DNA from 3 places in the Pedobacter vanadiisoli genome. Region 3 is predicted to be linked to each of the others. Evidence: riboswitches for the same ligand, from Rfam matches in the RefSeq annotation. Region 3 holds a riboswitch; each other region holds the start of a gene.

Region 1 (7,369 bases), on a different contig from region 3:
CACTAACCTTAACAAGAGATTTTTTAATTATTCGCAACAAGCTGTACGTTCAGCTCAAAATCATCATAAATGGTTTTGTCGCCCAGGTTTTCGAAAAAGCTTTTCGACCTGAACTTAATATCGTACTTGGTTCTATCGATAATAATTTTTGCATTAGCTGTTACCTTGTTTCCGTCCTGTTTAACCGTAGCCGGGAAACTGATTTCGTTTGTAATGCCTTTAATGGTTAATTTTCCTTTTACATTATAGGTACCCGCGCCTGTACTTTGGGCTGAAGTAATATTAAAAGTAGCTTTATCAAACTTATCAACGGCAAAAAAGTCAGCACCTTTTAAGTGGCCCAACAATTTTGCATTTGTTTCTTTATCGGTAAGATCAGTTACCGCAATGGTTTTGGTATCGAGTTCGAAACTACCACCTTTCAGCACCTTATTATCTAAGGCTAACGATCCTGAACTGATATTGATGGTTCCTGAATGTTCTCCTGTTACCTTTTTAGCCAGCCAGGTGAGTTTGCTTTGTTCAGGACTTACTTTATAGCTTACCAATTTTCTTGCCGAAGCTTCGATAGGTACTTTAAGTTTTGGTTTTGGCCCGTTTAAATCGGTTAATGATCCGGCTACGATGGTGGTAGCAATAAGTGCAATCGTTTTGTATTGTAACATTATATTATGGTTTTTTAGTTTGAGGTGGTATCTATTTTCCATTTGCCTGTGCCTCAAAATAGGCTGCAGACGGTACTGGTTCTGCAATTAACTCGTCCAGTACTTTATTGAATTTTTTCTCGTAATCATCGTAATATTTTCCGGTAACGGTTCCGGTATAGCCGGTGTAGATTTCGCGTACTTCGCCCTTTCTATCAATAATAATAGTAGTTGGATAAGCAATAAACTTATTTAAAGCCGGAAGCTTATCTGCAACCAGGCGTTTATCGGCCAACCCGCCAAACAGGATGTTGTATTTAATATTGTACTTATCGCGAAGCTTGCCCAGGGTATATTTTCCATATTCCAGGTCATCTTTCTGTTCGAAACCAATAGCAATGGCTTCTACTCCCCTTTTACTGTTCTTATTGAACCAAGGTGAAAGAAATACAGTTTGATCTGTACAGTTAGGGCACCAGGTACCTATCAGTTCTACAATAACTACTTTACCTTTATATTTATCGTCGGTTAAAGAAACCGGCTTACCGTTCAGGTCGGGAAAAGTAAAAGCAATTTTTTTATAACCTTCTTTCAAATAAGTTAATTTATAAGGATCGGGCAATTCTGCCTTGCTGTCTTTTACACCTGTAAATTTGAGGTTATCATAAATCCCCTGACTGATTTCTCCGGAAAGCGTGCCATCTTCATTAATGGTACCTTTGTAAATTTTAGGGCTGGGGCCGCTAAATCCTGAAAGTACAAACTGGTTTCCCTGTACGGTACCTTCGAGCTCGCGGCTATCGCCGGTTACCTGCATAATTACACCGGTAAGTTTGTTCCCCTCCTGTTTCAATATGGCTACCTTATTTGGGACAGCCTCTTTAGAAAATCCTTTAAACTCCCATTTGCCGGTTAAATTGGCCACTGGTGCAACATCTTTTCCTGGTTCCACAAAGCGGTAAGATTTGCCCTGTTCTGCTGTGAAAGGTAGGGAATTACCCTGTAAACCAGGCACTAAACTTTTATATTCGCCGGAGATCCTGCCATCGTTTTCTATTTTGGCCACTAAAGCCGCATCGTAGGTATTCATCTTGATAAACAGAGAATCCTGTCCTAAATATTTGATATGGAAATCATCCCTGCGCGTTCCGTTTAACAGGGTAAAGGTGGCATGCTCAGCATCTTTTCCTTTGAGTTCGAAATTAAATGGCACTTCGGTTTCGGCAACCTTAAATACCCCACGCCATATACCTTCTTTTATAAATTTTTTGGCCGTTTTTGGTTCTTCATCTGTTTTATTTACAGCAAAGCCTGTGGTAGAAATGAAGCAGGCCAAAGCCAGCACCTGTATTTTAGCAACGTAATTTTTCATCTTGTAAAGTTTTTAGTGTAGGTAAACACGGGCCGTATCATAGGGATAATTTTCCCCTAAATTTGTCATGTTGAGCCTGTCGGAACAATTAAAATTTATTTAAACAGATCTCTTCGACAAGCTCAGGATGGCAAATCTTTATGATACTGCCCGATATTTAACTTAGTTGGTTTGGTTTTATTTAGTTTTTAGCGTTTCGGCAGAAGCGAATTTTTCAGGTACAGGCTCGGCAATCAGCTCATCTAACACCTTATTGAATTTTGCTTCATAATCGTTAAAGTATTTTCCGGTAACGGTTCCGGTATAACCGGTGTAGATTTCCCTTACATTTCCTTTTCTATCGATAATAATCGTGGTTGGGAAAGCAATGAATTTATTTAAAGCAGGTAGTTTTTCGGCCACCACTTTTTTGTCGGCAATGCCTCCGAACAGGATGTCGTAAGTGATACCATATTTTTCTTTCAGTTTACCAAGGGTATATTTGGCATATTCGAGGTCATCTTTTTGTTCGAAACCAATGGCTATGGCTTCTACACCGCGTTTTTGATTCTTTTTGAACCATGGAGAAAGGAAAACCGTCTGATCAGTACAATTTGGGCACCAGGTGCCTATGGTTTCGATTATTACCACCTTACCTTTGTATTTATCATCACTCAGCGAAACGTTTTTTCCCGTAAGATCAGGAAAGGTAAAATCGAGTTTGCTATAACCTTCTTTAAGGAAAGTGAGTTTATAAGGGTCAGGCAGTTCGGCTTTTTCGTTGCGCTGACCATCAAATTTCAAGTTTTTGTAAATCCCGAAGCCCTGTTCGCCGGTAATGCTGTTGTCGTCGTTTATTTTACCTTTCACAATAAACGGACTCGGACCTGTAAAACCAGATAATTCAAATTCATCTCCCTGTACCGTTCCTTCAAGCTCGCGGGTATCGCCTACAACGGTCATAATTACACCGGTAAGTTTATTGCCTTTCTGTTTTAGTAGTGCAATTGATGCAGGTACAGCTTCTTTGGTATAGGTTTTGATTTCCCATTTGCCCGAAATATCGTATTTTGGAGCTATATCTTTACCAGGTTCTACAAAGCGGTAACTTTTGCCATGTTCAGCAACAAAAGGTAATGAATTGCCCCTAAAACCGGGTACCAGACTCCGGTATTCTCCTGATAAGGTACCATCGGTTTCGATCTTCGCCACCAATGCGGCATCGTAAGTGTTCATTTTTACATAGATCGAATCTTCACCGCGTCGTTCTACATGAAAATCATCGCGCCTGGAGCCATTAATCAGGGTTAAAATGGCTGTTTGAGGATTTTTTCCTTTTAATTGGAAGTTAAAAGGCACTTTTGATTCGCTTACACTAAATTCTCCCCTCCAGATCCCTTCTTTTGGGAATGGCTTTTCCACCCTGGCCGATGCAATGCCCCCCAACAGCAGTACTGAGGTGGTTAGGCATGCGATTTTTGATGTAATTCTCGTTTTCATAATCATCATTATTAGTTAAACACTATTTTTTAGAGTTTTTTGGTAACAAGGCATCATGATCCACACGGAAAACCATACAGCAGGGCTACAGGCTGTTTAAACAGCTGTTATGCTATTGATCTTTAACGGGAAACGGTATGTTTACTTGTTACCGGTTAATTTATAATCTATTGCTAGATCAGTTTGAGCACTTTTTCCTATGGAAAGTTGCTAGAAGTTCAACGAGGACTGACTCTCCCTTCTTCTGTATAAATCAACTAATTAATGGTGGTAAATTAATTAGAGTAATAACCTAAACTAGTGGTGGTGATTAGTTTCGGCTGTTCCTGATACCCCGGCAACTTATTGACTGAAATACATGACCACCATAATATTCTATCAAAATGCCCCGGGGTACCAGGATTTTTAAATGAGAATACTTGAATGGAAACCTTTATCAGGTGATCCGTATCTTAGTTTATATTAGCCGCAACAAAAGTTATACTGACCTGAAAAATTGATCAGAGAATATGACTGAAGTTGTACACAGAGTTTCATATTGAACGTAGATTTGCTGGTGAACAGTTTTAATTTTTTTGTAAAAGTATAAACTTTGAACAATTTAAACAAGTATTCCTATAGATTTTATAGACTTTATTTTTAAATCACTGATTTACAGAAAGATAATTTATCAAACTAGGGGATTAGCAAAGGGTTTTGAGTTAAGGGCACGCAGGCTTTTCATTTCATCTTCCATTATTAACCGCAAAGAACGTTAAGGCAAAGCATAAAGAACGCAGCGCTTTTCATTCCATTATCGGTTTTACATCTTCCATAACATATTGTCATTCTGAACGAAGTGAAGAATCTTTTAGTTGAAAAATCCCTCCTTTCACTCCGGATGGCAGATTAAAAAAACAAATTCAAAAAAATCTACTATTTCTATAGAAATTATAGTTTTTATTATTTACCTTTGTTTTGTCTCTTTCGAAAAGCGAATCAATAAGCAGATTGAAAAAGAAACATATAGTCATGTGGCCGAGTGGCGAGGTAAAGGTCTGCAAAACCTAGTACGGCGGTTCGATTCCGTCCATGACGTCTGAAATTGTATTACATACTTATCAAGAAAGACGGAGGGAATGGCCCTTTGATGTCTTAGCAACCTGTTTTAACAAGGTGCTAATTCCATCTGCAGGTAGCAGAAAAGATGAGTTTGAAAAGGTTGCTGCAACTATTTTCGGCGAATGATCAATAGCTACCCCCCTCTTTCCGAAACCGTTAAACTAAATGTTGAGAAATGCCAGTTCATTTTGATTACCCATCAATCAGGGATTTTTTTGAGGTCTATGGAAACACTTCCTGCGAGAAATTAAACGACTATGAACATTGTAGAGCCGAATCAGACCGCCTCTATAATGAACAATTAAAAGAAAGTGAAAAAGAAATTCCTGCAGAGGATCAGGAAAAAACAGACAGCTTTTCAACATAAAAAACCTAAAATGCGCTTAATACCACCTATATTTTCAATGCCGGCCAAAAGCTTACTCTTTATTGTTTTAACCCTTGCTCTTTTCGCAACACCAGTCTGTGCACAAACCAAAGACCCTTCTCCCATTAATTTTCCTACACCTAAAAATGTAGACAACATGTTGTTCTACCTGCAGCGTGATCCAAATACAAATACGCTAATTTATGCCTTAAACCTGAAAGAAAATGGCAGTATTGATGCCAGTTCGCCGATACAGGTATATTGGATCCGTTATGGCGAGAAAGGGCAAAAGAAAGATCTTGGTTATATCCAGCGAAAATTTGCCTATGGTATCGATACAAAAGCATTGGGCGGAGATAAGTACGAATTCCGATTTGTATCGCACAAAAAACTACCTTTTTACCTGCAGCGCACTAATGATAAAAGTTACCATGCTTCGGTAACCATTAATAACCATACCATTAAGGTAAACCGGTTGTTTGTAAGAATACAGGGCGGCAGTTTCTGGCTCCCTAATGTAAAATATGCTGAGGTTGAGGGGATTGATGAAGCAACAGGTAAGCCAATTGTAGAAAGGGTGAGTGTGAAGTAATGCTTAGCTTTTTAACCGCAAAGGCAATGTGCCATGTTTTCTTTCATTTTCAACACAGGGAACACAAAGAAAGGCACAAAGCTCACCACTGCTGTCATTCTGAACGCAGTGAAGAATCTTTCACTGAAATAGTATTGTTGCATTTAAAAGATCCTTCGTTACACTCAGGATGACAAATCACGGAGATAAGGATGTGTTTTCTTGGTACCTTCGGCTTTTTAACGGCAAAGGGCATGGGGACAATACCCCACGTTTTCTTCCTTTTTTACCACAGAGCACACAAAGAAAGGCACAAAGCTCAACACTGCTGTCATTCTGAACGCAGTGAAGAATCTTTCCCTAAAATAGTATTGTTGCACTTAAAAGATCCTTCGCTACACTCAGGATGACAAATCAGGGAGATAAGGATGTATTTTCTTTGTACCTGCGGCTTTTTAACGGCAAAAGGCATGGGAACAATACCCCACGTTTTCTTCCTTTTTTACCTCAGAGCACACAAAGAAAGGCACAAAACTCAACACTGCTGTCATTCTGAACGCAGTGAAGAATCTTTCAATGAAATAGTATTGTTGCATTTAAAAGATCCTTCGTTACACTCAGGATGACAAATCACGGAGATAAGGATGTGTTTTCTTGGTACCTTCGGCTTTTTAACGGCAAAAGGCATGGGAACAATACCCCACGTTTTCTTCCTTTTTTACCTCAGAGCACACAAAGAAAGGCACAAAACTCAACACTGCTGTCATTCTGAACGCAGTGAAGAATCTTTCAATGAAATAGTATTGTTGCACTTAAAAGATCCTTCGTTACACTCAGGATGACAAATCAGGGAGATAAGGATGTATTTTCTTTGTACCTGCGGCTTTTTAACGGCAAAGGGCATGGGGACAATACCCCACATTTTCTTCCTTTTTTACCACAGAGCACACAAAGAAAGGCACAAAACTCACCACTGCTGTCATTCTGAACGCAGTGAAGAATCTTTCAATGAAATAGTATCATTACAATTAAAAGATTCTTCACTGCACTCAGGATGACAAATATAAAAGCCTGCTTTTATTTCGGCTCTTTTTTATTATCAATGGCGGTGCTGAAGGTCTTATAAAACTCACCTTTTATCCATTGTACTTTTCCAATGTCACGCATATCGGGCGCAATAATATAATTACCGGTTTCACTATCGAGGATAACCAGCATATTATTGGCATTTACTTCGGTGCGGTACTTTCCTCCTACCTGGTTCTGATCGTTTTTAAAACTAATGGCTGCGAACATTAAGCCTGCGCCCAAAAATCCCAATAAAAGGGATTTGGTATCCAATGTAATTTTCATATTCTTAAGATTTATTTGTGTGTAAAATCAAGTTAAGAATTTTACTTCCTGGATTTTAATTCTATCAGAAATATTGCAATATGTTCGCCGCTAAATTTTAAATATGAGATAAGCTAAAGCAGTTACAATCAGTAGAAGTAATAATAGCCTGATTAATTTTTTACTGAGGCTGTTTTGATTGTTGCCAATGTTCCCTGAAATAATATTCTTAATATCAGTATCCCTGCTTTGTTGTGTTATACTGCCACCAAACTTATATTCCATCAGCTTTTCTACATAATCTCTGCTCGCTGCCAAACCTAAGCCTGTTGCATCTTTATAATGTTTAATGGCGTTTAGCTTGTTGCCCTGGCTTAAAATAGCCAATACGTGCGCGTCTAAATTTTGAGGTTTGGTATCAGGCTGCGGTATTCCGGCTTCCAGGGCGTCTACATACTCTTTGGCTTCATTTAAACTGCATATACTATAATCCTTAACAATCT
Region 2 (7,369 bases), on a different contig from region 3:
CTAAAAAAAGAAAAAACATGGGAATTTTAAAAACAGCAATCATTGGTGCTGCAGTATATGCCGGCGTAAAATATATCACCAAGAAAGATCCGGTTACCGGACAATCAATCGTTGATGAACTTTTAGATCGTGCTCCACAATGGGCCGATAAAGCAAAAGGTTATGCAGAAGACCTTAAAACAAGGGCGAGTAATGCCGCTGAAGATTTGGCGAGATGAATACCCTTTAGAGGTAAAGAGCCTGAAGAGGCTAAATTTCTATTTCTCTGATCAAAAAAACGTCCTAATGTAAAGTTAGGACGTTTTTTTTTTGCCTAAGTGTGTCGGATGGTAACACCTCGAATATTCACTTTTTTCTTATACAATCGTCATGCTGAACTTGTTTCAGCATCTTTCCTGCAATATAGACCCTGAAATAAATTCAGGGTGACGGTTCGGCATTAAAAAGCATCAAACCAAAGTTTGGTGGTTAATAAATCGGCACCCTGGCTGCTTACCGCATTTTTATAATTCTGTTCGTTTAACGATTGTTCCGTACCCGGATAAATAAAACGTACCGGAATTTTACCATTCAGCACGGTATTAACAGAAGCGGTTAACTGCGGATAATCTAACCTTCTCTGCTCGGCCCAGGCTTCTAGACCTTGTCCGAATAAGGCGATCCATTTTTGCTCACCAATTGACTTTTTATAATTGCTTGAGTCGTATTGTACTGCAGCTTGATTAATATAATCGTCTACTGCACTACCAGTTAAACCATATTGGTTAAACGAAGCCTTTATAGCCTGTTTATAGAGGTCACCGGCGTTTTCTGTAGTAAAACCACGGGCGGCTGCTTCTGCTCTGTCAAAAAGCACTTCAGCGTAGCTTAAAATTACCGCAGGTGCTTTCGGATCAAGAAAATAAACACCTGGTTTTGAAGAGTTTGCCAAGCCAATGGCACTTGCCTCAGAGTTGGTAGAACCGTTTGGTATCCCTACATAACCTTGCGGTGGATTTTCCGTTCTACTGGCATAAACTGGTAGCCTTGGATCATTCAGGGAAGTAAGTTTATCAACAATGGTTTTGCTGATCCGGTAATCATTCCTGGTTTCGAATGAAGCCGCTACAGGGTTCTGCTGTGGCGATACATCATATTTCAGCACGGCATTTTCTGAATTACTACCAATATAAGCGCCTCCCTCTGCCTGTATTTCGTCAATCACCTGTTTGGCTTTAACCGGATCTTTATCTGCAATACGCAAGGCAATACGAAGCCTCAGTGAATTGGCAAACTTTTTCCATGATGTGATATTATTGCTATAAATTACATCACCGGCAATCGCCTTTGCAGCAGGGTCTAAAGCCGCCTGCGCTGATTTCAAATCGCCTAAAATACCATAGTAAACATCCTTTTGCTTATCGTAAACCGGGGTAACAAACTGCTTTATTTTTCCCGCCTGCGAATACGGAACATCGCCATAAGCATCAGTAAGCAGTAAAAATGTCCATGACCTTAGTGCAAGCGCAACAGCTTTATAATTCGGATTGCCCTGCGCATCACCCAGTTCGATTATTTTATTAAAACCGGCAATACTTTGTGCATAACCTGTTGACCATAAAGCTGTAAAACTGCTGTTCGAAAAAATAAAACGGTCTTCTTCCGTATATTGTACTTTGGCCCAATGCTGGGCAAACAGCAGGCTCGAGTTCATGTTATTGGTTACACCCCAATAAGTATCTACTGTGGCTTTGGTTGTGCCGGTAAGCAAATAATCCGGCTGTGCAACTTCTGGTGCATTGGGGTTGATGTTCACCTCGTCAAGCTCTTTTTTGCATGATGAAAAGGCAATTGCCAGGATGGCCAGTATATAGAGTTTTTTATTTTTCATGATGAGAATATTTAAAATTTAACATTCAGGTTGATACCATAACTGCGTGTGCTCGGATTGGATAAACTTTCTAAACCCTGGCCATTACCGGTATTGAAGGCCACTTCTGGGTCAATATCGACCGTATTGCGGTGAATAATCCAAAGGTTACGCCCCACAAGTGATACCGAAACCCCTTGTAAACTTAACGGACGGAGCCATTTTGCAGGTAAATTATAGCTTAATTTCACCTCACGGAGTTTAACATAAGAAGCATTGAAAATATTCGCTTCGTCTATATTTCTGAAAGATTTGTAATACTGTTGGGCAGGCAATATTTTCTCGTTGCGTTTGCCATCGGCAGTTACCCCATCAAAAATAATCCCGTCGTCGTACACGGTAACACCTGCCGGAGCTGATCCGTTTACCCTTACCGTGCCATTTTCTTTTTTGTTATCAGGATAATAGTAAGAAATACCGCCATATTCTGCTGCCCTGCCCGGGAGTGTAGAAGCCAATACACCGGTATAGGTGCCTGTTGCGTAAGTACCATTGTAAATAGAACCTCCAAAGCTGGCATCAATTAATACACCTAAGCTGATTCCTTTATAGGTAAAAGTATTGTAAACCCCACCAATCCAATCTGGCGTATATTTCCCCAACACCTGTTTGGTTGGGTTTGTAGCGGGTGCACCTGTAGCGTTAACAATGATATTTCCGTTGGCATCCCTTAAAAAAGAGGTGCCGAACAATGATCCATAAGGCTGGCCCACTGTTGCAATAACCTGGGCAGAGTTCGAAGCCACTATATAATTGGTCAATAATTTTTCGGCATCCAATTCAATTACCCTGCTCCTGTTCGCTGCAAAATTAAAATCAACATCCCAGGTAAATGCTTTTTTAATCGGGCTAATGCCCAGTTGTGCCTCTATTCCTTTGTTATTGATTTTTCCGGCATTCAGTAATTTCGAGCTAAAACCTGTACTCTGGCTCACATCGGCTGCTAAAATCTGGTTGTAGCTATTGGTATTGTAAGCGCTTAAATCGAACCTCAATCTTTTATTAAAAAATACCGCTTCAACCCCCAGTTCTGTAGATGTGGTGGTTTCAGGTTTAAGATTAGGATTAAGATCAATATTGCTTGTAGTAAGCTGAGGGTTGCTATAAAATGGTGCACTGAACACATAAGTATTGATCAGACGGTAAGGATCGGCATCTTTCCCTACTTTAGACCACCCGCCACGTATTTTTAAATAATTAAGGGCTTCACTTTTAATATCGAATGCTTCGGTAGCTATAAAACTTCCGTTAAATGACGGGTAAAAGTAAGATCTGTTTTGCGCCGGCAAGGTAGACGACCAATCGTTACGGGCCGTGATGTTGGCAAAAAGGTAATTCCTGAAACCGATTTGTCCGGATGCATAAACACTGTAAGATTTTAACCTCGACAAATTATTGGATGAAATGAGGGGATCGCGCGAGTTTTTTAGTGTGTAAAGTCCGGCAATGGCCAGTTTGGGAGCGCTCTGATCGTTTTGTTCTATATACTGCCTGCGGATGTTACCCCCACCCAATAACTCCAGGCTAAAATCATCGTTCAACTGTTTGTTAAAGTTTAAGGTGGCATCAGTATTATTCTCGTTTACTGTGAAGGCGCTTTCCGTATAAGAACCAAAAGGTGTTCCATTGGTACCATAGGCAATCCTGATTTTACGCCTGTCGTTGTAATAATCCGTACCCGATCTGAAATTAAAATCAAGGCCATCAATAATTTTATAATTAAGGGCCAAACTACCAATAATACGACTGCGGTTTTGCGAAACCGTATTTTCATAAGCTACCCAATAAGGATTGCTGTAATAGCTGTTGTTCCAGTTAAAGGTTTTTCCATTTTCGTCCAGATAATTTTTCAACTGGTTAATATCAACCTGACGGCCAAACCAGGTAAACTGCAACATGGTACTGGTTGAACGGGAGCCGCCTGTACCCGGTAAATTATCAGAACTAAGCTTGCTATAATTTGCATTAGCCGTTACACTCAATTTCGGGGTGATTCTTAAGGTGGTATTCAGTACAAATGAATTTTTCCCCTGCCCTGAATTAGGCACAATACCCACTTGTTTCAGGTTATTGTACGAAATCCGGTAATCGTATTTTTCTCCTGCATCGGCAACCGATACCCCATTGTTTAGTGAATAACCGGTTTGAAAGAAATCGCGCACATTATCCGGGTGTGCAATAAACGGAACCGCCACCCCTTTCGAATAAAACTGGGGGATCAGCCTTCCATCCAGTTTAGGCCCCCAGCTCTCATCTACCCCGTCATTTAATCCTTTACCTGCACCATCTACATAACTGAATTTACCTTCCGATCCCTGTCCGAAAGCATTTTGATAAACCGGCAGGGTAAGTAAAGTTTCCAGTACTGCATTTGAGTTGATGGCAATACCCAATCCTTTTTTAGATTTACCCGTTTTGGTCTTAATAAGAATCACACCTGCCGCAGCCCTCGAGCCATATAATGCGGCAGCATTCGGGCCCTTTAGCACACTTATCGATTCGATATCTTCCGGGTTGATATCCGAAATGGTATTGGCATAATCCCTGGCTCCTGCCGAATTCAGCTGTGAATTATCAACCGGGATGCCATCTACCACAAATAAGGGCTGGTTGTTACCCGCAATGGAAGTTTCTCCCCTGATCACCACACGTGATGAACCCATGCTCCCCTGGCTATTGGTAACCCTTACACCGGCAATTTTTCCGGCAAGGGCATTTACCAGGTTAGATTCTTTAGCTTCTGCTATGCTCTGCCCTTTCAATTCCTGTACAGCATAACCTAACGACTTTTTCTCCCTTGAAATCCCCAAGGCGGTAACCACCACCTCATCAAGTGCATTATCACTGGATTGGAGAATCACTGCAATAGGACCGTTATTAGTGATCTGTACCTCTTGGGTTTTAAAACCGATATAAGAAAACACCAGGGTCCCCTTTTCTGGTGCACTGATTGAAAAAGCACCCTTGCCATCGGTAATGGTGGTTTGTTTGGTTTCTTTTATAAAAATGGAAACGCCTGGTAATGTTTCACCATCTGCCGACTTTACCGTTCCGGTAACCGTGGCGTTTTGAGCGAACAACTGCTGCGAGATTAAGAGCAGCAGGATAATCACCGTTGATTTAAAATTTGTGAACATGTGTATATATTTAATAATTAGAATTTGGATAAAATTTTGGCAAAACGATTTACTTACGGCTGAAAGCCATGTAATACGAATGAACTAAAAGAAATGGTTAGCTTAAAAGCCTGTTAAACCGTACTGATTTAACAGGACATGCACATTCGGGAATACGCGTTAAAGTATGCATCAATGGATTTTAGGTAGTCAGTTTTTTTCATTTCAATGGTTTTCTGTACAACATATTTACTGATCAAGAATGCATTGGAGGCAAAAAAAAGCACCCCTTAAATCAGAAGTGCACCATATATTTTTTAATAAGGATAATGCGAACAACTGACTTAACTGCCCCAGATTCATCCGGGATGGAATTAGCACCATTTCTAAAAATCAGATGGTTGCTAAGGCTTCACAGGGCCATTCCCTCCGCCTTTCTTGATAAGTATTTTAAAATAACTGCTGCAAAGGTATAATTAATTCCATTTATCCTATAGTTTTTATAGAATTTTATTTAAATATTTTTTCTTTGCTTATTTCGTTTGTATATTTGTCGACTAATTTAGTCGATTAACACACGTCCTGATGAATCTGAAATCTGTATTTACCGCCTTATTGGCTATATCTACCTCTTTAACCTTTGCACAGCAACAAGTGGTACTGGCCAATAGCCAACAAGCCAGAACCAAACCAAAAAATACAAAAGCTTTTATTGCACTGGGTACTTGGCGTGGCATTGCCAAAGTAAAAGAAGGATTGGACATCCCTTTTAATTTCGAAATCAGCGAAAAAAATGGGCAACAAAAGCTTTATTTCCGTAATGCTGAAGAAAGATTTGAAGGCGGGCTGGTAAAACAATCAGGCGATTCTTTATTCGTAAAACTCGATCAGTTTGATAATGAACTTGCATTTGCCATTGTAAATGGAGATCAATTAACAGGAATATTAAGGAAACAGGATAAAACAGGCAAACCTTTAAATATTGTAGCTGAGCGTAAGAATTATCGTTTCGAAACACTTAATAAGCCTGCAACAACCAACTATTCAGGTAGTTATGATGTGGCTTTTAAATCACCCAATGGTAAAGACGAAAAAACAGTAGGTTTATTTAAACAAACCGGAAATAAACTTACAGGAACTTTCTTACGCATAACTGGCGATTCGCGCTACCTCGAAGGTGTAGTAGAAGGAAATGAATTTCAGCTTTCGAGTTTTATCGGTTCTTCTCCTGCCTATTATAAAGGAACCTTCCAGGCAGATGGTTCAATTACAGGCGAAATTTTAAGTGCAAGAGGCAGTCAGCCTTTTACCGGGATCAAAAATAAAGATGCCGCCCTACCCGATCCCTATAAGCTTACTTACCTGAAAAAAGGCTACAAAACACTCGATTTCAGCTTTCCTGATGTGAACGGCAAAAAGATTTCATTAAAAGATGAAAAGTATAAAAACAAAGTGGTGATCTTAACCATTACCGGAAGCTGGTGCCCTAACTGTGTTGACGAAGCTAGTTTTATTTCGCCATGGTATAAAACAAATAAAAAGCGTGGTGTAGAAATCATTGCTTTACATTACGAACGTTCTACAGAGCCCGCATATGCAAAAAAAGTAATGAACCGTTTCCGTGAACGCTTTGGTATTGAATACGACCAGATATTAGCAGGTACAGCCGATAAACAGGTAGTAGCTGAATCGTTGCCTGCGCTCGACTCTTTTTTATCGTTTCCAACCACGATCATTATCGATAAACAGGGTAACGTAGCACAAATCCATACGGGCTTTAATGGTCCGGCCACCGGTAAATTTTATGACGAATTTGTGAAAGAATTTAATACAGAGATTGATGCGCTATTGAAGAAATAGATTTGGAATATTTGTCATTCTGAACGCAGTGAAGAATCTTTTAGCATTTAACATTGGCAGGTAAGGCATTAACCAATGGGAAAAAATGGCATTTTGTACTTTGTTCTTTGCAGTAACTGTGTTTTTAGCCCCGGGCGTAGCAGCATCCCTGAAGCGCAGCGAAAGGATATAGCGGAGAACGGGAACAAACTTTAATAGTGCCCCCCCGACACTGCGCTCCAAAAACATATAATGTCCTCTTTTTGGAAAGCAGGTGCAGTGCTATTCGATTCTGGTAGTCCTTCTTTCCGCTTCTATCTTTTTGTGAGAACAGCTGCACATACGATGGATGGTGCAGCAAAAAGGATAGCCGCTGCAATAAGGTTTAGTTAACCGGGGGCAGTGCTATAAAAATTGGTGTTAAAAAAAGAGCTGTCATTCTGAACGCAGTGAAGAATCTTTTATATAGAGCATTAAGTATTGGCCAGTGAGACACCAACCAATA
Region 3 (7,369 bases):
TTGGGGTTTGGGGTTGGGAGTCTCCCAACTCAGCACTCTCAACTCTCAACTCGATGTCGTCTTCAACCGAATTTGCTGGCCAGAAACCGATTACAGCCCTTGCGGTTAGCAGTTTTTCATCGAGGATGCGTTTTAGCAAAACCTGTGCATCATCAAAAAGTTTCCTTGCTTCGTCGCCTACATTTTTATCGTCGAAAATTTTCGGATAACTTCCACGCAGCTCCCAGGTATGGAAAAATGGTGTCCAATCGATATAAGGAACCAGTTCTTCCAGGGGATAATTATCGAAAACCCTTGTTCCGGTAAATTCGGGAACAGGTAGGCTGGGTTGAAAATCAATCTTAAACTTATTATTCCGTGCTTCTTCAAGCGTTTTAAAACGTTTATCAGATCGTTTATTCAAATGCGCTTCACGGGCTTTATCATATTCGGCCCGGATGCCTGCAATATATTCATCCCTGGTATCGGGATTCATCAAAGTGCTGCAAACCGTAACACTCCTCGAAGCATCCAGCACATGAATAGCTGGTCCAGAGTAATTTGGTGCCACCTTTACTGCAGCGTGGATCCTGGAGGTAGTTGCTCCACCGATGATCAATGGAATGGTAAAACCTTCCCGCTCCATTTCTTTGGCGAAGTGAACCATCTCATCCAATGATGGCGTAATCAACCCGCTTAAACCAATAATATCAGCATTTATTTCTTTTGCCTTTTTGATGATATCCTGTGCAGGAACCATCACCCCCATATCTACAATTTCGAAATTGTTACAGGCCAGTACTACACCAACAATATTTTTACCGATATCATGTACATCGCCTTTCACTGTAGCCATCAACACTTTACCTGCTGAAGAATTCTGATCCTGGTCGGGGTTGCTCAGTTTCTCCTGCTCAATATAAGGCAACAGGTAAGCCACTGCTTTTTTCATTACCCTGGCCGATTTTACCACTTGCGGAAGGAACATTTTTCCGGCGCCAAACAGGTCGCCTACAATGTTCATCCCATCCATCAACGGCCCTTCGATAACCTGTATCGGACGGTCGTATTTTTGCCTTGCTTCTTCAACGTCATCATCCAGGTACTCAACAAGGCCTTTTACCAATGAATGTGATAGTCTTTCCTCAACTGTTCCTTTACGCCACTCCTCATCTTTAACCACTTCTTTGCCTTTGGTTTTTACCGTATCGGCATATTCGACCAGGCGTTCAGTTGCATCTTCCCTACGGTTTAAGAGCACGTCTTCTACCCTTTCCAGCAATTCAGGTGGAATTTCCTGGTAAACCTCTAACATCCCTGCATTTACGATTCCCATATCTAAACCAGCCTTAATAGCGTGATAAAGAAAGGCCGAGTGCATGGCTTCGCGCACCACATTATTTCCCCTGAAAGAGAACGAAATGTTAGAAACCCCTCCGCTCACTTTAGCGTATGGCAGGTTTTCTTTGATCCAACGGGTTGCATTAATAAAATCAACCGCGTAATTATTGTGCTCTTCCAATCCGGTGGCCACCGTTAAAATATTCGGGTCGAAAATAATATCCTCTGCCGGGAAACCGATTTCGTTTACCAGGATATCGTAACTGCGCTTACAGATTTCTATCCTTCGTTCGTAATTATCTGCCTGCCCCTGTTCATCAAAGGCCATTACCACTACCGCAGCTCCATACTGCATAATTTTACGGGCACTTTCTCTGAATTTATCTTCGCCTTCTTTTAAGGAAATGGAGTTTACGATACCTTTTCCCTGCAGGCATTTTAAGCCATTTTCGATCACCGACCATTTCGATGAATCGACCATGATCGGAAGTTTGGCAATATCCGGTTCGGAAGCAATCAGGTTCAGGAATTTGGTCATGGCCGCTTCTGAATCCAGCATCCCTTCATCCATATTCACATCAATTACCTGTGCACCACCTTCAACCTGTTGCAGGGCAACGGCCAATGCAGCTTCGTAATCGCCGCCCAGAATCAGTTTTGAGAATTTCGGAGATCCGGTAATATTGGTTCTTTCACCAATATTTACAAAAATACTATCTGGGGTAATGGTTACAGGTTCCAATCCACTTAAACGCATGTAAGGCTCAATAACCGGTACTTTCCGTGGCGCTGCTTTTCTTGCGTTTTTAGCAATACAGCCAATGTGTTCCGGAGTGGTACCACAGCAGCCACCCACAATGTTAACAAATCCAGAGGCAATAAAATCATCAACCAGGTGTGCGGTTTCATGCGGTTGCTCATCGTAAGCACCAAATTCGTTTGGCAAACCGGCGTTAGGATAGGCTGATACATAACAGCCCGCTTTTGCAGCCAGTTCCTCAATATGCGGACGCATTTCTTTAGCGCCCAAAGCACAGTTAAAACCGATACTTAAAGGGTTGGCATGCCTTACAGAGTTTAAGAAAGCTTCAGCCGTTTGGCCTGAAAGTGTTCTTCCGGAGGCATCGGTAATGGTTCCCGAAATCATGATTTCAAGTTTACGGCCAATTACCTCCTCATATTTTTTAATGGCTACAATAGCCACTTTGGCATTTAAAGTATCAAAAATGGTTTCGATCAATAAAACATCTGAGCCTCCATCAACCAGGCCACGTACCTGCTCGTAATAGGCTTCTTCCAGCTCATCAAAATAAACTGCCCTGAAACCGGGGTCGTTTACGTTTGGCGACATCGAAAGGGTACGGTTTGTTGGGCCAATGGCACCCGCGACAAAACATTTGCGATCGGGATTTGCGGCCATGAATTCTTCTGCAGCTTCTTTTGCCACACGCGCACCTTCAAAACTCAGTTCGTAAGAAAGGTCTTCCATCTGGTAATCGGCCATGGAAATGCGCTGCGTACTGAAGGTATTGGTTTCGATAATATCGGCACCAGCCGCCAGGTACTCCAGGTGTATGGATTTTATAATATCCGGACGCGTGATGTTGAGCAAATCGTTATTGCCTTTCACATCACAGGGATGATTTTTAAAACGTTCTCCCCTAAAATCTTCTTCGGTTAATGTATAACGCTGAATCATGGTACCCATAGCCCCATCAATCACCAAAATACGTTTCTCTAATTCTTCTCTTATGCTCATTCTTGTTGTTAGATATGAGACGTGAGATGTTTGATATAAGATGTTAGATGTGAGATACGAGAATGGATAGACACAGTGTCCCAAATCTCAAATCTATTGTCTCAAATCTATTACTTTAAATCTATTGTCTCAAATCTCAAAAAAAGGCTTATTTAAAAAGTTGGTACGTGAATCGTAATCCTAAACTTATCTGTTTCCGCTATTTGCAGAATAGAATTTAGCACCTTGTAAGGTTACAGGTTGCTAAGACTTCGTTGGGTCTAATCCCTCCGTCTTTCTTAATAAGCATACAAAAATGCAACAAAGCAACATCAATTCCAAAAATTATCGCTTTGCAACCAAATAAAATTACAAAGGCCATGCAAAACTGCACGGCCTTAAGAATATTGTTCTGTTTTTGGAGGTTATCTTCTGCTACCGAAAATACGCAATAGCGACAAAAACAAATTAATAAAAGTGATATAAAGCGATAAAGCGCCTAAAATAGCAAGCTTTTTACCTTCATTTACAGCCAAAGTATTACCATTTTCGTCTAATCCCTGACCAATTCTTTTTAGTTCCTGTACTTTATAAGCAGTTAATGCCGTAAAAACAGCAACACCTATAAATCCCATAATGTAACTTAAAGTGGAGCTTCCTAAAAAGAAATTGATGAAACTGATGATTACCAAACCAATTACTCCGGCAAATAATATTGGTCCAAACTTACTTAAATCTGTATCTGTCGTATATCCCATTATAGCCATCACAGCAAATATTGCCGCTGCCGCAGCAAAACATATTACAACTGATGGCAAAGAATAAATTAACAAGATAAAGCTGAGCATTACCCCAGTTAATACAGAGTATAGCAAAAATACGCCTATTAATGCTTGATATGACATTCTTTGCATGCCAGCACCTAATAGTAATACTAAGCCAAGCGGGGCGAATATTGCAATATAACCGAGCACGGTAAATCCACCTTTCCCTGTTTCAGGATTAGATGTTACAAGATAATTCATTACGGCTGGTGTACTTGCTATAAAATATGCTGCTCCGGTAGAAACTACCAATGCAACAAACATCCATAAAAATACATTCCCAAAAAAACGTTTAGATTCAGGCCTAGTCTGTACAAAAACACTGTTGTCCTGATATTGATAATTTTGTTGTTCCATTTTAAATTTGTGTATTTAACTATATAAAAATAAATATTTAGTTCAGTCTTTTTGTCAGTAGTTCTTCAACTTTTTTAAAAACCTGCAGGGGTTTCAAAGTGCGCCATGGCAGGCTATCAAACGCACCGCCAAAGTTAATGTAATAATCGATATTATTATCGCGAAATTCAGCGATAACGTGTTCCTGAAAATTCACCCCAACAATCCAGCCATCTTCTACTTCCTGAAACCATTCTTCATAATAACTGTCATCAGAGGCATGAAAATTCAGCACATTTTCACCGATCAGGATAAATTTATTAATGCCTTCATCCATCATGAGCTCTAAAATATCGCGTTTCAGCAGCATGATATCGTTATTAATGGCATCGTTCCATTCGCCAATAAACTCTATAATGGTATAACCACGGTCGTAATCGGCATATAACACTTTTATGTAAAGTGTATTGGAACCAAACTCATCCCATTGCGGGTGCAATAAAAAATTATAAATCTGCTTATCGAAATAAAGCTCTGAATATTCGGTATTATAAAACGGCGAACGTTCATCTTCTGCCGAAATATAATCATCTCTCCACTGGTAATAAGGCTCTATCTCGTGCATATTTTAATTATTGAAGGATTGAATTTTGAATGAATAATGTTAGGTCATTTCTGCACCGCATCACTCTATCTTTCATTCAATCATACTATTCTCCTCTTATTTCTTAATGTCCTGCTTCTACTGCTTTCCGTACACTTCCGTAACGGTTTAGTAGTATGGCGGCTTCATCATAGGCAATATTCAGTTCATCGGCAACCATTTGCGTTCCACGGTCTACCAGTTTATGGTTGGTTAACTGCATATCAACCATTTTATTACCAACTACGCGCCCCAGCTGAACCATAACCGTAGTGCTTAACATGTTTAACACCATTTTCTGTGCTGTACCCGATTTCATACGGGTAGATCCGGTAACAAACTCTGGCCCAACTACTACTTCCACCGGGAAATCAGATTCAGCAGCTATTGGCCCACCGGTATTACAAACAATACAGCCTGTTAAAATACCATGCTTACGTGCCGTGTTTAATCCGCCGATTACATATGGAGTAGTGCCTGAGGCTGCCAACCCCACTAAACAATCTTTTTCATTGATATTAAATTCCTGAAGATCTTTCCAGGCCTGTTCGGCATCATCTTCAGCAAATTCTACCGCTCTCCTGATGGCAGTGTCTCCGCCGGCAATAATTCCTACTACCCAATCAAAAGGAACTCCATAAGTAGGCGGGCATTCTGAAGCATCTACTACACCCAAACGACCACTGGTACCGGCGCCGATATAAAAAAGACGACCGCCTTTTTTCATTCGCTCGGCAACAGCAGACGTTAATTTTTCGATCTGCGGCAAAGATTTTTCGACGGCAAATGCCACGGTTTTATCTTCGTTATTAATGCCCTGCAAAATTTCTAATACCGACATCTGATCAATGTGGTCATAGTTAGATTCTTGCTCGGTAACTCTATTCATAAATTTAATTTTGATAAAATTCGGTAAATTCTTTCTAAAAACTACGTTAAAAAAACAAAAATATCACTTCAAGCAACCAAGTAACGTTTCCCTGACGTTAATTTTTGTTAAAATATTATAAACAAAAGACACTTAAATGCAATTATAAAATACATCAACCCGCTAATTTTCATAAATTTGCAATAACGCTGATGAAAAAAAATACCCGTACCAATATACTGATCGCTGTAAGCTATTCTGTAATCTTAATAGCCGGGATGTTTTTGGGTATAAAATTCATTAAAGATCAGGGCTTTGGCGTTAAAAAAAGTACTCAGCTGGCCAGCAGTAATAGCGACGAAAAATTAAACGAAATCTTACACATCATCAACGGCAATTATGTTGATGACATCAATACTGATTCGCTTCAAAACTTACCTATCGACAGCGTTTTACACCAGCTTGATCCGCATAGTGTTTATTTGCCTCCAACCGATGCGCAAGACATGTCTGACAACCTGGAAGGAAACTTTGAGGGTGTAGGTATAGAATACTACATGCTTAACGATACCATGATGGTTACCAGCGTGGTAAAAGATGGGCCCGCTTACCAGGCAGGCATAAAACTTGGAGACAAAATTTTAAGTATTGATACTGCAACGGTAAGTGGCAGAAACTTACCAAAAGATCAGTTAACGGGGCGTTTTAAAGGCAAAGCCGGAACCGGGGTGAGTGTGGTACTCTTACACCCGGGAGCTACACAAAGTAACCGTATTATGGTTACCCGTGGAAAAGTAAACATCAGCAGCATTGATGCTGCCTATATGATCAATAATGAAACGGGTTATGTGCGCATTAGTAAGTTTGGAGCCAATACTGATAACGATTTCTCTGTAGCAGCCAACAGCCTTAAAGCCAAGGGAATGAAAAAACTCATCCTCGATCTTCGCGATAATGGTGGCGGCTATTTTACCGCAGCAACAGGATTGGCCGACCAATTTTTACCTGAAAATAAGCTGATTGTTTATACACAGGGTAAACACGAACCACGTACTGATTATTTTTCGACAGGTGCAGGTACATTCCAAAATGGAAAACTTGCCGTTTTGATCAATGAAAATACAGCTTCTGCAAGCGAAATCGTAGCTGGGGCTATCCAAGACCTAGGAAGGGGAATAATTGTTGGCCGCCGTTCTTTTGGAAAGGGCCTGGTGCAAGAACAATTTGCCTTTGGCGACGGCTCTGCACTTAACTTAACCATTGCCCGGTATTATACCCCATCGGGCCGGAGTATCCAGAAATCTTACAAAAAAGGTTATGATGCCTATAAACATGAACTGGATGAACGCATGATGGATGGGGAACTAACCGGCGACCGTACTTCATTTCAGGATTCTATAGAGAAAACAGAAGGTGTAAATATCCAGCCCGGCAAAAAAATTAAACCGCTGGGGGGCATCCAGCCTGATATCTTTGTTAAGTTAGACACCAATGGCTATAATAAATTCTACAGCAACCTGGTGAGTAAAAAAGTGCTTTCTGACTATGTTTTTAATGTATTGACCGCAAAATACAGCGCCAGTTTTGTAGAACAGAACATCAACATCTTCACCATAAACGATAACGATTTTAAAGATTTT

What was found. A riboswitch is a leader RNA that binds a small molecule or an ion and turns the genes downstream of it on or off. The one in region 3 is predicted to bind S-adenosylmethionine.
Region 1: linked by a shared signal. The riboswitch ahead of ACFSR6_RS01855 (peroxiredoxin family protein) and the one ahead of metH (methionine synthase) in region 3 are both predicted to bind S-adenosylmethionine.
Region 2: linked by a shared signal. The riboswitch ahead of ACFSR6_RS03950 (SusC/RagA family TonB-linked outer membrane protein) and the one ahead of metH (methionine synthase) in region 3 are both predicted to bind S-adenosylmethionine.

What each region holds. Positions count from the first base shown of each region.
Region 1 is NZ_JBHULL010000003.1:153,126-160,494, reverse strand. It holds gene ACFSR6_RS01865 (YceI family protein) at 24-665, opposite strand; gene ACFSR6_RS01860 (peroxiredoxin family protein) at 697-2,016, opposite strand; gene ACFSR6_RS01855 (peroxiredoxin family protein) at 2,194-3,495, opposite strand; SAM riboswitch class I at 3,653-3,750, opposite strand; tRNA gene ACFSR6_RS01850 (tRNA-Cys) at 4,503-4,573, shown strand; SAM riboswitch class I at 4,590-4,688, shown strand; gene ACFSR6_RS01845 (hypothetical protein) at 4,772-4,963, shown strand; gene ACFSR6_RS01840 (DUF4833 domain-containing protein) at 4,974-5,555, shown strand; gene ACFSR6_RS01835 (hypothetical protein) at 6,612-6,887, opposite strand; gene ACFSR6_RS01830 (hypothetical protein) at 6,978-7,369, opposite strand, start outside.
Region 2 is NZ_JBHULL010000005.1:232-7,600, reverse strand. It holds gene ACFSR6_RS03960 (YtxH domain-containing protein) at 18-218, shown strand; gene ACFSR6_RS03955 (SusD/RagB family nutrient-binding outer membrane lipoprotein) at 440-1,870, opposite strand; gene ACFSR6_RS03950 (SusC/RagA family TonB-linked outer membrane protein) at 1,882-5,046, opposite strand; SAM riboswitch class I at 5,367-5,473, opposite strand; gene ACFSR6_RS03945 (peroxiredoxin family protein) at 5,611-6,885, shown strand.
Region 3 is NZ_JBHULL010000008.1:428,974-436,342, reverse strand. It holds gene metH (methionine synthase) at 1-3,079, opposite strand, end outside; SAM riboswitch class I at 3,263-3,367, opposite strand; gene ACFSR6_RS10530 (Bax inhibitor-1/YccA family protein) at 3,484-4,239, opposite strand; gene ACFSR6_RS10525 (hypothetical protein) at 4,277-4,843, opposite strand; gene murQ (N-acetylmuramic acid 6-phosphate etherase) at 4,947-5,750, opposite strand; gene ACFSR6_RS10515 (S41 family peptidase) at 5,942-7,369, shown strand, end outside.